One region of the Ensifer sp. ENS07 genome, then DNA from elsewhere that is predicted to be linked to it. Evidence: riboswitches for the same ligand, from Rfam matches in the RefSeq annotation. Region 1 holds a riboswitch; the other holds the start of a gene.
What was found. A riboswitch is a leader RNA that binds a small molecule or an ion and turns the genes downstream of it on or off. The one in region 1 is predicted to bind glycine.
Positions count from the first base shown of each region.

Region 2: it holds a riboswitch for glycine, as region 1 does, so the genes downstream of both, IB277_RS21145 (D-amino acid dehydrogenase) here and gcvT (glycine cleavage system aminomethyltransferase GcvT) in region 1, are expected to answer to the same signal.

Region 1 covers NZ_JACVBE010000002.1:58,759-66,298, forward strand. The annotation lists gene IB277_RS07375 (nuclear transport factor 2 family protein) at 1-178, opposite strand, end outside; gene IB277_RS07380 (hypothetical protein) at 378-734, shown strand; gene IB277_RS07385 (copper chaperone PCu(A)C) at 757-1,743, opposite strand; gene IB277_RS07390 (hypothetical protein) at 1,839-2,228, opposite strand; glycine riboswitch at 2,391-2,478, shown strand; gene gcvT (glycine cleavage system aminomethyltransferase GcvT) at 2,620-3,759, shown strand; gene gcvH (glycine cleavage system protein GcvH) at 3,776-4,138, shown strand; gene gcvP (aminomethyl-transferring glycine dehydrogenase) at 4,138-7,002, shown strand; gene IB277_RS07410 (response regulator) at 7,145-7,540, opposite strand, start outside.
Region 2 covers NZ_JACVBE010000007.1:27,535-35,074, reverse strand. The annotation lists gene IB277_RS21155 (agmatinase) at 1-364, opposite strand, end outside; gene IB277_RS21150 (ABC transporter substrate-binding protein) at 710-1,738, shown strand; glycine riboswitch at 1,894-1,985, shown strand; gene IB277_RS21145 (D-amino acid dehydrogenase) at 2,116-3,348, shown strand; gene IB277_RS21140 (heme-binding protein) at 3,514-3,948, opposite strand; gene IB277_RS21135 (electron transfer flavoprotein-ubiquinone oxidoreductase) at 4,072-5,733, opposite strand; gene IB277_RS21130 (acyl-CoA dehydrogenase) at 6,035-7,540, shown strand, end outside.

The DNA.
Region 1 (7,540 bases):
TGTCGCGCACTGTTTCCGGCGTGTTGACGGCCAGTGCCAACGTGCCGAGCCTGCCGCTTCCCACGATGCGGAAGCTGAAGTTCGGATCGAGTTGCGCCATCATGGTGTCGAGGTCGTTGACATCGCGGGCGAGATAAAGGGCCCGCACCCTGAATTCCAGCATGCTTCGCTCAGTCATGACAGCCTCCCCGTTTCTATTAGAACGAGTGTGTTTTAACTTTAGCGATCGCGCAAGTATTAGTGGTGTTCCGCCCCGCTTCGCACCGCTCGCAGTGACCATCGTTAGAGTTTTCCTAAAATGCAACCACCAGTTTTTACCCGCCTTCAGGTGAAACTGAGCGACAAGAATGGATTGCTAACGGGAAGGCAGAGAAAACGTGACACAGGTCGTCACAGTATCCGCAACGACGGCGGCTTATGCGGCGGAAGCGCTGAAGCCGTCTGCACGTGTGCGTGGCGACGGTCCGACCGATGAAGCGATCACGTTGCTCTCGGCGCGGCGCACCGAAGAGCCCAAGTTGACGCCGGTCTCGATCCCGAAGACCAAAGGCGCCCTGCCCCTCTCCTTCATGCTGGCCACGGCCGACGGCCGTCTGCCGGAGCGCTCGGAAGCCGAAGCCCTGCGCCGCTATCTCGAATTCATGCGCGATGACGACGGCGGTTCCGAGAAGCAGGAAAACGAAGGCCGGCAGGATGAACCCGCCGGCCAGGAGGATGAAAGCGACGCCGCCTGAGGCGGTATCGCGATTTCTCGGGTCAATGATGCTTTTGGCCGCCGGCTGCCTCACCGCCCTTGGCCGAGCCGACCGGGAACGTCGCATCGACCTTGCCGGCCTTTTCGAAGACGAGCGTGACGGGAACCGTATCGCCTTCCTTGAAGGGCGTCTTCACGTCCATGAACATCAGATGCAGGCCGCCGGCCTTGAGCTCCACCGTTTCGCCGGCCGGCAATGCCACGCCGTCGTCGAGCTTGCGCATCCGCATCACGTCGTTTTCCATCTTCATCTCGTGGATCTCGACACGCGCGGCCGCAGGGCTCTCGACAGCAACGAGCCGGTCTTCACCTGCCCCACCGTTCTTGATCGTCAGGAAGCCGCCGCCGACCTTGGCGCCCGGCAGCATGGCCTTCACCGAGCCACCGGAGATATCGAGATCGCCGACCTTCGCCGAGCCGCCGGCCGCAGCCATATGTCCGCCATGGCCGGCGTGCGGATCGGCGGCATCGGCCATCGTCACCGTTACGGTCGGTGCCGGGCTTTTCAGGTCATGTGCGTTCTGGCCCTCGGCAGCCACCTGGTCCCAGACGACCTTGCCTTCGGTGCCGCAAAGCTGTGTGGTCGGGAAGGCCAGCACTGTCTCCTTGTCGAAGCCCGAGACTTTGCCGCGCACGACAAAGGTGTCGTAGTATTCGTTGGGAAGATTGCCGCCCTTCCACCGGATCTCCAGTGGGCCGGACGAGACCTTCTTGCCGTGATTGTCATAGGTCTTCTGGTAATCGCCCTTGATGATCTCGATTTCCCAGCCGGGCTTCGGCTGCGGTTGGGCGAAAACGAAGCCTTCCGGCAGCTTGATCTGTACTTCCGTCGTCGGCTTGCCGTCGCAGCCATGCGGAACCTGCAGCACCGCCTTGAAGGTGGTCTCCACCGGCGCCGTGTCTTTCTCGAAGGTGGCATGGGCGTGGGCGATGCCGCTTGCGGCAAGGGTAAGGCCGAGCGAAAGCGAAACGATCCTGGTCTTTGTCATGTCGGAATCTCCTGACCACGCGCCGGGCTTTGCCCGGTGTCCGGTGGTCCAAGCCGCTTGAACGCGGCAAATTGTATTGGGATGCGAGAGGAGAGTTACGAACGCGCCGGAGGCCCGCGCGAAGGCGGCAGCAACCGCAGATGCGGATGGGGCGTCGCGTATTCAGCGACAACTGTCGAAACCTGCCAGGCGCCCGTTTCGGCGCGAACGCTCTCGGTTGGCGGAGCCGGCAGCAGGATAGAGCCCGAAAGACGGCAGGCCTCGCAGACCGGGGCCATCGCTTGGCCCTTGCCGCTTTCATGGTCGACGCCATCCATGCCGAAGCAGATTTCGGCGATCGTTCCGTCAGGCAGCTGATAGGCGGAAATTTCGGCCGGGCTGAGCGTCTTGGCGCTGAGCGGCTTGTGGGCAAAGGTCAGGAAAACGAGCGCAAAGACGGCGATCAGCCGCACTGCTATCCCGAATTTTCCGTCGCGCCCTGTCATGGTTATCCCCGGTATCTGTCTTGGGTTATCCTCAACCGGAGAAGAATGCAAAGGCAGAATTGCCGCACCCTGCCCGGCTGCGTCTTTTGGTCATGCGACAAAAATGTGTTTCAGCGCGACACCGCCCCCTTGCCAAGCTCTGGCCTTCGCCGTTATCTGGAGACGATCTTGTTGGGAGAAGCCGGTTCGCTCCGGTGCCGAAGGAGCAACCGCCCCGGAAACTCTCAGGCCAAAGGACCAGCAAGGTGCCGGTAGGACTCTGGAGAGAAGCGTTTTTACGCTCGCCGAAGGGATAACAATCTCAGGCAAAGGGACAGAGGGGGCTCGAATCGACGGCGATTGACGCCGGAAGTGTGAGCCGGCGCGGGAGCGCCAGACCTGGAGGCCGGATTTGGAAAACAATCCTCATTTGAAACAGACGCCGCTGCATGCGCTGCACCTTTCGCTGGGCGCGCGCATGGTACCCTTTGCCGGTTACGACATGCCGGTGCAGTACCCCGATGGCGTGATGAAGGAACACCAGCACACCCGTGTTGCTGCCGGTCTCTTCGATGTATCGCATATGGGCCAGGTCATCGTTCGGCCGAAGTCCGGCAAGATCGAGGACGCGGCCCTGGCGCTCGAAAAGCTGGTGCCGGTCGATGTGCTCGGCCTTGCCGAGGGCCGCCAGCGTTATGGCCTCTTCACCAATGCCGAAGGCGGCATCCTCGACGACCTGATGATCACCAACCGCGGCGACCATCTCTTCCTCGTCGTCAACGCTGCCTGCAAGGACGCCGACTTCGAGCTCCTGAAGGCCGGTCTCTCCGATACCTGCGACGTGACGATGCTCGACGATCGCGCGCTGATCGCGCTTCAGGGCCCGCACGCCGAAGCCGTGCTCGGAGAACTCTGGGCTGATGTCTCCGCCATGCGCTTCATGGACGTCGCCGAAGCCGACCTGCATGACGTCACCTGCATCATTTCCCGCTCGGGCTATACCGGCGAAGACGGTTTCGAGATCTCCATTCCCGTTGCCTCCGCCGTCGATGTTACCCAGCGCCTGCTCGAACATCCCGATGTGAAGCCGATCGGCCTTGGCGCCCGCGATTCGCTGCGCCTTGAAGCCGGTCTTTGTCTCTATGGCAACGACATCGACACCACCACGACCCCGGTCGAAGGGGCGCTCGAATGGGCACTGCAGAAGGCGCGCCGCGCCGGTGGCGCCCGCGAAGGTGGTTTCCCCGGTGCCGATCGTATCCTCGGCCAGTTCGCCGCTGGCGCCTCGCGCCGCCGCGTCGGCCTGAAGCCCGAGGGACGCGCGCCGGTTCGCGGCGGCGCTAACCTCTTTGCCGATGCCGAGGGCAAGACCCCGGTCGGCCAGGTGACCTCGGGTGGCTTCGGCCCCTCGGTCGATGGCCCGGTCGCCATGGGCTATGTCGATGCCGGCCATATCGAGAACGGCACCACCCTTTTTGCGGAAGTGCGCGGCAAGTACCTGCCGGTGGCGGTCGCCGCCCTTCCCTTCGTCAAACAAACCTACAAACGCTGATCAGGAGAGAGCGCACATGTTGAAGTTCACTGAGGAACACGAGTGGCTGAAGATCGAAGCTGGTGTCGCAACCGTCGGCATCACCGAGCATGCCGCCGGCCAGCTCGGCGATCTCGTCTTCGTTGAACTGCCGGAAACCGGCTCGAACTTTGCCAAGGGCGATAGCGCCGCCACCGTCGAATCCGTCAAGGCAGCTTCTGACGTCTATTGTCCGCTTGACGGCGAAATCGTCGAAGTGAACCAGGCGATCGTCGACGACCCGTCGCTCGTCAACAGCGACCCGCAGGGTGCTGCCTGGTTCTTCAAGCTGAAGCTTGCCAACCCCAGCGATGCCGATGCCCTCCTCGAGGAAGCGGCCTACAAGGAGCTCGTCGCCTGATGAGCATGCCCAAGGATTTCACCTTTACGGACTACAAGCCGTATGACTTCGCCAATCGGCGTCATATCGGCCCGTCGCCGGCCGAAATGGACGAGATGCTGAAGGTCGTCGGTTACCCGACGCTCGATGCGCTGATCGACGACACCGTGCCGCCTTCGATCCGCCAGAAAACGCCGCTTGCCTGGGGCGCGCCGATGACCGAGCGCGAGGCGCTCGACAAGATGCGCGAAACGGCCAACCGCAACCAGAAGCTCGTGTCGCTGATCGGCCAAGGCTACTACGGCACGATCACGCCGCCGGTCATCCAGCGCAACATCCTGGAAAACCCGGCCTGGTACACGGCCTATACGCCCTACCAGCCGGAAATCAGCCAGGGCCGCCTCGAAGCGCTGCTCAACTACCAGACCATGGTCTGCGACCTGACTGGCCTCGACGTTGCCAACGCGTCGCTTCTCGATGAAGCGACCGCAGCCGCTGAAGCGATGGCGATGGCCGAGCGCGTTTCGAAGTCGAAGGCCAAGTCCTTCTTCGTCGACGAAAATTGCCATCCGCAGACGATCGCGCTTCTGAAGACCCGCGCCGAGCCGCTCGGCTGGCAGATCGTCATCGGCAATCCCTTCACCGATCTCGATCCGGTCGACGTCTTCGGCGCGATCTTCCAGTATCCGGGCACCTACGGCCATGTGAACGACTTCACGGGCCTGATTGCCCGCCTGCACCAGACTGGCGCGATCGCGACCGTTGCCGCCGATCCGCTGGCGCTGGCGCTTCTGAAGTCGCCTGGCGAAATGGGCGCCGATATCGCCATCGGCTGCACCCAGCGCTTCGGCGTTCCGGTCGGCTATGGGGGGCCGCATGCGGCCTATATGGCCGTCAAGGATGCACACAAGCGCTCGATGCCCGGCCGTCTCGTCGGCGTCTCGGTCGACGCGCGCGGCAACCGCGCCTATCGCCTGTCGCTGCAGACCCGCGAACAGCACATCCGCCGCGAAAAGGCGACGTCGAACATCTGCACCGCGCAGGTTCTGCTCGCCGTCATGGCCTCGATGTACGCCGTCTTCCATGGACCGAAGGGCATCAAGGCGATCGCCCAGAGCGTTCACCAGAAGACCGTTCGTCTCGCCATGGGCCTCGAAAAGCTCGGCTACACGGTCGAGCCCGATGTGTTTTTCGACACGATCACCGTCGAAGTCGGCAAGCTGCAGGGCATCATCCTCAAGACCGCGGTCGCCGAGGAAGTGAACCTGCGCAAGATCGGCGAGACCAAGATCGGCATCAGCCTCGACGAGCGCTCGCGCCCCGTCACGCTCGAAGCCGTCTGGCGCGCCTTCGGTGGCGACTTCAAGGTGGAAGAGTTCGAGCCGGGTTACCGCCTGCCGCAGCCGCTGCTGCGCACCAGCGAATACCTGATGCACCCGATCTTCCACATGAACCGCGCCGAAAGCGAGATGACGCGCTACATCCGCCGTCTGTCGGACCGCGACCTGGCGCTCGATCGGGCGATGATCCCGCTCGGCTCGTGCACGATGAAGCTGAACGCGACCGCCGAGATGCTGCCGATCACCTGGCCGGAATTCTCGGAGATCCATCCCTTCGTGCCGAAGGATCAGGCGGCTGGCTACCAGCACATGATCGAAGACCTGTCGGAGAAGCTCTGCGCCGTCACCGGCTATGACGCGATCTCCATGCAGCCGAACTCCGGTGCACAGGGCGAATATGCCGGTCTCCTGACAATCCGTGCATACCACCTTGCGCAGGGCAACGCCCATCGCGACGTCTGCCTGATCCCGACCTCGGCGCACGGCACCAACCCTGCGTCGGCCCAGATGGCCGGCATGAAGGTGGTCGTCATCAAGGTCAGCGAAAACGGCGACATCGACATGGAAGATTTCCGTGCGAAAGCCGAGCAGTATGCCGAAAATCTCTCGTGCTGCATGATCACCTATCCTTCGACGCACGGTGTGTTCGAGGAGAATGTGCGCGAGGTCTGCGAAATCGTGCACAAGCACGGCGGCCAGGTCTACATGGACGGCGCCAACATGAACGCCATGGTCGGCCTTGCCCGCCCCGGCGACATCGGTTCCGACGTCAGCCATCTCAACCTGCACAAGACCTTCTGCATTCCGCATGGCGGCGGCGGTCCCGGCATGGGCCCGATCGGCGTCAAGGCGCATTTGGCGCCATACCTGCCCGGCCACCCGGAAACGGACGGCCAGGACGGCGCGGTTTCGGCTGCTCCCTTCGGTTCGGCCTCGATCCTGCCGATCTCCTGGAGCTACTGCCTGATGATGGGCGGCGAAGGCCTGACCCAGGCGACGAAGGTGGCGATCCTCAACGCCAACTACATCGCAGCAAGGCTCAAGGGCGCCTACGAGGTGCTCTACAAGTCGTCGAAGGGGCGTGTCGCGCATGAATGCATCATCGACACCCGTCCGCTGGTCGAAAGCGCCGGCGTGACTGTTGACGACGTCGCCAAGCGCCTGATCGACTGCGGTTTTCACGCCCCGACCATGAGCTGGCCGGTTGCCGGAACTTTAATGATCGAGCCGACCGAATCGGAAACCAAGGCCGAGATCGACCGATTCTGCGAGGCAATGCTTGCCATCCGCGAGGAAGCCCGTGCGATCGAGGAAGGTCGCATGGACAAGACCAATAACCCGCTGAAGAACGCTCCGCACACGGTCGAAGACCTGGTCGGCGAATGGGATCGCCCCTATTCGCGCGAGCAGGCCTGCTACCCGCCGGGCGCCTTCCGGGTCGACAAGTACTGGTCGCCGGTCAATCGTGTCGACAACGTCTTCGGTGACCGCAACCTCGTCTGCACCTGCCCGCCGCTCGAAAGCTACGCGGAAGCCGCAGAGTAACGACATCGACCGGCGGAGCAGCAATGCTCCGCCGGTTGTTTTCTCCGGCGCGGCTGCGCCCGGACGGATGCGCGCCTGTGCGCTCGACCCCATTCCCCAAAAAAACGTGGCGTGTACTATCGATCGCGTGAAGACAGCTGGCCTATCGGCGCGCGCTCATGCCCGGTGGCAGGATTGTGCTTTCGACCCAGAAGCGAATGAACGCTTCGGCGAAGCGACGATATTCGATGACCGAAGACGGCTTTGCCGCATAGGCATTGGCGCCGGCACCGTAGCAGTGAAGCACGTCGGCCGGATTGATCGAGGACGTCAGCACGATGATCGGGATGAGCGCAGTGGCACGGCTCTTGCGCACGCGCCTTAGGAGCTCGATCCCATCGCTGCCGGGCAGCTTGATATCCATCAGCATGTAGTCGAAGTGCCCGCTGGAGAGCTGTTCCACGGCCTCGTCCGCGTCGGTCACCAGGACGAGTTCGATCGATTTGTCGATCTGGGCAAAGGCGCGCATCACGAAACGCGCATCGTGCGCGTCGTCTTC
Region 2 (7,540 bases), on a different contig from region 1:
CAACGCAAACGGTAGTTGCGCCGCGGCTTGCGATTTGGCCGACATGATGAACAATGCTCTCGACGCTGCGCGAAATATCAATCGGGATTACAGGAACATCCCCAAGGTCCGCCACCGTGCATTGATCAAATGGCGAAGGTCCCCCATCCGAATTGTAGCGCCGTACCAGTCTCGACATTTCGCGCACCTGTGCCGGTCCATGGCGTGCGCCCGCCCGATTGGTTTGGAAGTCGAACGGCACCCCCAACAGGGCAATATCGACTTCTGCGTCCCGCTTAAGCCAAGGCGTCCGGAAGAACGTGGCCGGCTCTGCAAATCGCGGAACAAAAAGAGAATCGACAGGCGAGAAGGTCGATTGAGACATCAAAAACTCCTGAAAAGGTGCAATGGGCAGCCGGCCCTGTGACCGATCACAACATCGCTCAAGGATAGACGCCGAGCTAACTCCTGTCCTTCGGCGAATCTCGATTCAAACTTCGGCGTGGCTCGACGTCTTCAGACCGACACGGTCTGACGGCTTGTCTCACAACTTTGCCTTGACGCGTCCCAGCGCCGCGCCGCCCCACTCATTTGCCGATATTCTTGAATTCGTCGTCGGTAGAGACTGTCGAAGGGGCCGGGAGCCGAAGTTTGCATTGGAAAATGCGCATGTCCATCAAACGATCCCCGCGCTACCAATTTGGAGAACGCCAATTCAAAAAAGGGAACTATGATGAATAAGACTGGGAAACTATCTATCCTCGGGGCGGTTCTTGCTGCTTCCGTGACAGGCGCCTTCCATGCGCGCGCCGCAGACTCATTCGTTTTCGCGACTTTCGGCGGTCTCGAGGCAGAGAAAGTTGCGTGGACCGAACCCTACACCCAAAAGACCGGTGTAAGCATCACCGTAGATCAGCCGATCGATTTCGCAAAGATCAAGGCACAGGTGGAAGCACAGAACGTCTATTGGGACGTTGTCCATGTCGACGGCTACTTCGGTGCGGCCCAGTGCGGAAAGCTGTTCGAGCCACTAACTGCGGCGGTCGATCGCTCAAAGCTCGACGAACGCCTCGACCTCAATCCGTGTGGCATTCCGATCGTCGTAAATGCTGCTGTTCTCGTCTACAGCAAGAACGAGTTTACCGGAGACAAGCCCCAGAGCTGGGCAGATTTCTTCGATACCACGAAGTTCCCGGGCCAGCGTGCAATGATCAATTTTCCGGTCAACGGCGCGCTCGAAGCCGCTCTCCTGGCGGACGGGGTTCCGGCCGACAAGCTCTACCCGCTGGACCTCGATCGTGCGTTCAAGAAGCTGGACACGATCAAGAGTGACATCGTGTTTACACAAAGCTCCACGCAATTGTCAGAGTTACTTGTATCGGAAGCCGTGCCAATGGCAATTGCCTTCAATGGCCGCGCGTACATGGCAGTCAAGGAAGGCGCTCCCTACGAAGCCGTTTGGAATCAGAGCATTTTGCAGACAGATACCCTTGCCGTTGTGAAGGGCTCGAAGAATCGCGACGCTGCTGAAGCCTTCCTGAGTTACGTCGCGCAGCCGGAACAGCAGGCGCGCCTGGTGGAGTTCGTGCCATACGGGGCTGCAACGAAGGACACCAAACTCAACGTCGACCCGCTTCTCAGCTCCTACTTGCCGAACAGCGGGGACAACGCGAAATCGTCCGTCGTGCTTGATGCCAAGTGGGTCGGTGATAACTTCGACGAAATCAATCGTCGTTGGACCGAATGGACAAGCAAATAGTTCAAGCAAATCTGCCCGTGGCCTTCTGGCGACGGGCAGACAGCGCAGAAGCGCATATTTCGAAGGAACATTTTTTCAACCCGTAGCCAAGTCTCGCCTATGAGCCGGACCTTTCACATCAGCTAAATTGGCGGCTTGAAAATTACAGTTCCCTCACAAGCCTATCAGGAGAGAGGGCCGCCTAGACGGCCACGCCGACGGAGCAACCCCCCAGGAAACTCTCAGGCGAAAGGACTGCTAGGCTTTACCATCTGGAGAGAGACACAGTGATTGTGTCCACCGAAGGGGACCTCCACATCGGAGGAGAAGCTCTCAGGTAAAAAGACAGATTGGGGGCTAGGAACTGGCGGAGTTCCGGAACCACTGTCGGAGAAAACATGTCACACATTGCCGTTTTGGGCGCCGGGATTACCGGCGTCGTAACTGCCTATGCGCTGCTGGAACGGGGTCACGAAGTCACCGTGATCGAAAAGAACCGCTATCCCGCGATGGAAACGTCATTCGCCAACGGTGGCCAGCTGTCTGCAAGCAATGCAGAGGTGTGGAATCACTGGTCTACCGTCGCGAAGGGTTTCAAGTGGATGCTGAAGAGCGACGCTCCGCTGCTGCTCAATCCTTCGCCTGGCTGGCACAAGTATTCTTGGATGGCCGAATTCCTAGGGAATATAAGCCAGTATGAGGCCAACACGATAGCAACCGTGAGGCTCGCCATCGAAGCCCGCCGGCGCATGTTCGAGATCGCGAACAAAGAGAACATTGATTTCAATCTCGAAAAACGCGGAATCCTTCATATCTATCATGACCAAAAGAGTTTTGAGCATGCGCTTAAGGTCAATAATCTCTTGTGCAAAGGCGGCCTCGAACGAAGGGCGGTGTCCCCGAGCGAAATCACGTCGATTGAGCCAACATTGGAAGGTGATTTTTTCGGCGGCTTCTTCACACCGTCTGATTCAACGGGTGACATTCATAAATTCACTCGAGGCTTGGCGGACGCCTGCGCTCGGCGCGGCGCCAAATTCCTGTTTGATGCGGATGTGACCGACATCAGCTGCACCGACACAGTAGCAATTGACTTCAAGCCGACCGACCAAGCTAACGGTCAGCTCCAGCGCGTTGTCGCCGACAGCATCGTAGTCTGCGCAGGAGTAGCGAGTCGAAGGTTTGCCGCGATCCTTGGTGACAGGGTCAATATTTATCCCGTTAAGGGATACTCCATCACTGTTCACCTTGATGATGAGGAAAGCCAATCCGGAGCACCATGGACAAGCATACTTGACGATCGGGCCAAAATCGTCACCAGCCGTCTTGGCGTCGACCGATTCCGCGTCGCGGGCACGGCAGAATTCAACGGCATCAACAAAGACATCCGCGCGGACCGTATCAAACCGCTTGTCGATTGGGTCAGAACGTTGTTTCCTCAGATAGTAACGTCTCGAGTTGATCCTTGGGCAGGGCTACGGCCGATGATGCCGAACATGTTGCCTCGTGTCGGCCGCGGCGCGCGTCCCGGCGTCTTCTATAATACAGGCCACGGTCACCTGGGCTGGACTCTCTCGTGCGCAACCGCCGAACTCGTTGCACATGCTGTCGAACACGAGATGTGTGCATAGGCTGAGAATGAGTAGAACCCAGGCCGGATGTCTGCCGCCTGGGTTGTACTGGGCTCACCGCTGTTTCCGTCGTGCGGATATGTGCGGCCGGTGTCGGAATAATAGCGTACGCAATGGACCCCGCCCTTCTTCCATTGCAGCGGTCTCCGGAAGCTCTACATCTGTTTAGTCATTGCCGGTCTGCTGTCGCACAAAGTGGTCAATGCCTGCTTGAGCGCACTCAGTGTCCTGCGCAGGCGTTCCAGAACTTACGCCGATTGCGCCAACCACCTCACCATCGGCAATGACCGGCAAGCCGCCGGCAACGACGAGAAGACGGCCGCCGATCGCGGAATTTATCCCGTAGGCAGGGCTTCCGGGCTGACTTGCGACGCCATAGCTCTCTGTCGTTCGCTTGGCGCCTGCTGCGGTATAAGCCTTGTCTTGCGCAATAACCGTGCTGGTAATCTTTCCCCCGTCCATTCGTTCGAAGGCGATCAATTGTCCGGACTCATCCGTGATGGCAATGCACATAGGCACACCGATCTGCACGGCCCTGGCCTTGGCACCCTCCAACAGCAGATGGGCATCGGCAAGGCTTAGTCGCTTGATTGTCAACATGAGGTGTTCCTTTCAAGAAGGGTGTTGGAGACTTCCGCGCGTAAGAGCCGGCATCTTACCTGTCTGATTAAACAGGACCTTCGCTGGCTTACCTGGCGGTGTCGGTGAGGAGCGCTGCGCGCCTCACATATTCGGATAGACCGGGCCTTCGCCGCCTTGCGGCGGCACCCAGTTGATGTTCTGGTTCGGGTCCTTGATGTCGCAGGTCTTGCAGTGCACGCAGTTCTGGGCGTTGATGACGAAGACTTGCGTGCCGTCCTTCTCCACCCATTCGTAGACCCCGGCCGGACAGTAGCGCGTCGACGGACCGGCATAGACGTCATGCTCGGAGCGTTTCTGCAGCTCCATATCCTTGACCTTGAGATGAACCGGCTGGTCTTCCTCGTGGTTGGTGTTCGACAGGAACACCGACGACAGCCGGTCGAAGGTCAGAACCCCGTCCGGCTTCGGATAGTCGATCTTCTGGTGTTGCGCTGCGGGTTCGAGCGACTGCGCATCGGTCTTTCCGTGCTTCAGCGTGCCGAAGAAGGAGAAGCCGAACAGCTGGTTGGTCCACATGTCGAGACCGCCGAGCCCAACGCCGATCGCCGTGCCGAACTTCGACCACAGCGGCTTGACGTTTCTCACCCGCTTCAGGTCCTGGCCGATGGCGCTGTCACGCCAGCCGCGTTCGATCTCGATCGGCTCGTCATTGGCGCGGCCACTGGCAATCGCCGCTGCCAGCTTCTCGGCGGCGAGAATGCCTGAAAGTACCGCATTGTGGCTGCCCTTGATGCGCGGCACGTTGACGAGACTGGCCGAACAGCCGATCAGCGCGCCACCGGGGAAGGAGAGTTTCGGTACGGACTGGTAGCCGCCCTCGGTGATGGCGCGGGCGCCGTAGGAAAGCCGCTTGCCGCCCTCGAACGTGCCGCGGATCGCCGGATGCGTCTTGAAGCGCTGGAACTCCTCGAAGGGGAAGAGATAGGGGTTCTTGTAATTCAGGTGCACGACGAAGCCGACGGCGACCATGTTGTCTTCGAGGTGATAGAGGAAGGAACCGCCACCGGTCTTCATGCCGAGCGGCCAGCCGAAGGAGTGCTGCACCAGACCCGGCCGGTGGTTTTCCGGCTTGACCTGCCAGAGTTCCTTGAGACCGATGCCGAACTTCTGGACGTCGCTGTCCCTGGAGAGATCGAACTTGGCGATCAGCTGCTTGGCGAGCGAACCGCGCACGCCCTCGCCGATCAGGGTGTATTTGCCGAGCAGCGCCATGCCGCGGGCGAAGTTCGGGCCCGGTTCGCCGTTCCTCTCGATGCCCATGTCGCCGGTGGCAACCCCGATGACCGCACCCTCGTCGTTGTAGAGCACTTCGGTGGCGGCAAAGCCCGGATAGATCTCGACGCCAAGCTCTTCCGCCTTGGTCGCCAGCCAGCGACAGACGAGCCCAAGCGATACGATGTAGTTGCCGTGATTGTTCATCAGCGGCGGCATCAGGAAGTTCGGCAGGCGGATCGAGCCGGCGGGCCCTAAGAACAGGAAATGATCGTCCGTCACCTCGGTCTTGAACGGATGGTCGGCGTCGGCGCGCCAGTCCGGCAGCAAGCGGTCGATGCCGATGGGATCGACGACGGCGCCCGACAGGATATGCGCACCGACTTCGGCGCCCTTTTCGAGCACGACGACCGAAAGCTCCGGATTGACCTGCTTCAACCGGATCGCCGCGGCCAGACCCGCCGGCCCCGCACCCACGATCACAACGTCGAACTCCATGCTCTCGCGTTCGGGTAATTCAATCACGCTCATATTCCCGGCTTCTCAGACTCTTTGATCGAAAGAACACACGTGCCTCTGAGACAGGCAGTATGTGCTGCTGACGTTCTTCACCATCGCAATTGAGGAATGCGAGCATCGGATTCGAAGGGAAGGTTTCAATCTGGGCGGTGCAAGCAGCTATGCGAAGAGCAGCGCGGACCAAGATGCAGTGATCCATCGGATAGGCAGTTGGCGCGTTCCACATCGATTCATGGTTCGGAAAAAGCCTATTCCAAGCGGAACAGCTAGCGAGGTTATGTAGCACAGTCTCCAGCGCCCCGAGGAGGAGCTCATGTATAACGCGCCTACTGAAGAGATACTTTTTCACCTCAAACACGTCATCGGCATAGATCGTGTGCTTCAAGAGGCAGCTTACAGCGAGGTTAGCGAGGATCTCGTCGAGGCTATCGTGAGAGAAGCTGGCCGCTTCGCGACCCAGGAGGTCGCGCCCTTGGCAGCGATTGGGGAAAAACAGGGCGCACGCCTGGCGGATCACGAGGTTCGGGTTCCCGATGGTTGGCGCGATCTCTATCGGCTTTGGCGAGAAGGCGGTTGGAGCGGACTGAACGCCGCTGCGGAGTTCGGCGGGCAGGGCCTGCCACAACTGCTGTTTGCTTCGACTTTCGAAATGTGGAACAGCAGTGCCCTTGCTTTCGCAATGGGACCCACACTCACGATCGGAGCCGTCGAGGCGATCGAGAAACACGGCTCTCCTACCCTTAGAGACACATACCTTCCAAAGATGGTTTCCGGTGAATGGACCGGAACAATGAACCTGACCGAGCCGCACGCCGGCACGGACGTCGGTGCTTTGAGAACGCGAGCCGAGCGCCGCGACGATGGATCCTATCGGATCTTTGGACAGAAGATCTTCATCACCTACGGAGAACACGATCTCACCGAGAATATCGTGCACCTCGTGCTGGCGCGGCTTCCGGATGCTCCCTCGGGCTCGAGGGGCATTTCGCTATTTCTGGTCCCGAAGTATCTCGTCAATGACGACGGCTCACTCGGCGACCGAAATGACCTCTATTGCCACTCGATCGAGCATAAGCTTGGGGTCCACGCCTCCCCCACTTGCACGATGATCTACGGCGATGGGAAGTTCGGGCGCGAAAAGGGTGCCGTGGGCTGGCTTGTCGGCGAGGAGAATGACGGTCTCGCTTGCATGTTCACAATGATGAACAACGCTCGCCTTGCTGTTGGAATCCAAGGCGTGGCGATCTGCGAAGCAGCAACGCAAAAAGCGACCGCTTATGCCAGGGAGAGAACCCAAGGCCGCGCGCCGGGCTGGAGCGGCGCGGGCATGAGCCCCATATGCGAACATCCAGACGTCCAGCGCATGCTCTTGACGATGAAAGCACTCACACAAGGCAGTCGTTCGATCGCCTATGCCTGTGCACACGCCATCGACATGGCGCATGTATCGGAGGGGCTTACTCGCGCCCTTTGGGAGGAGCGTGCAGGCCTACTTACCCCTATTGCAAAAAGCTTCCCGACCGATGCCGCGGTCGAGGTGGCGTCCTTGGGCGTGCAAGTCCACGGAGGCATGGGGTACATTGAAGAAACCGGGGCGGCACAACTCTATCGCGATGCCCGGATCACGCCGATTTATGAGGGCACGAATGGCGTGCAGGCCGGCGACCTCGTTGGTCGCAAGTTGCCACGATCTTCTGGTGCCCACGTCAAGGCGTTGATCGAGGAGCTCAAACAGGTCGCCAATGAAGTCAGGCAATCGAAGCTCACCGGATTTGGCTCCACCGCGCAGAGGTTGATATCGGCAGTTGCAGACCTGGAA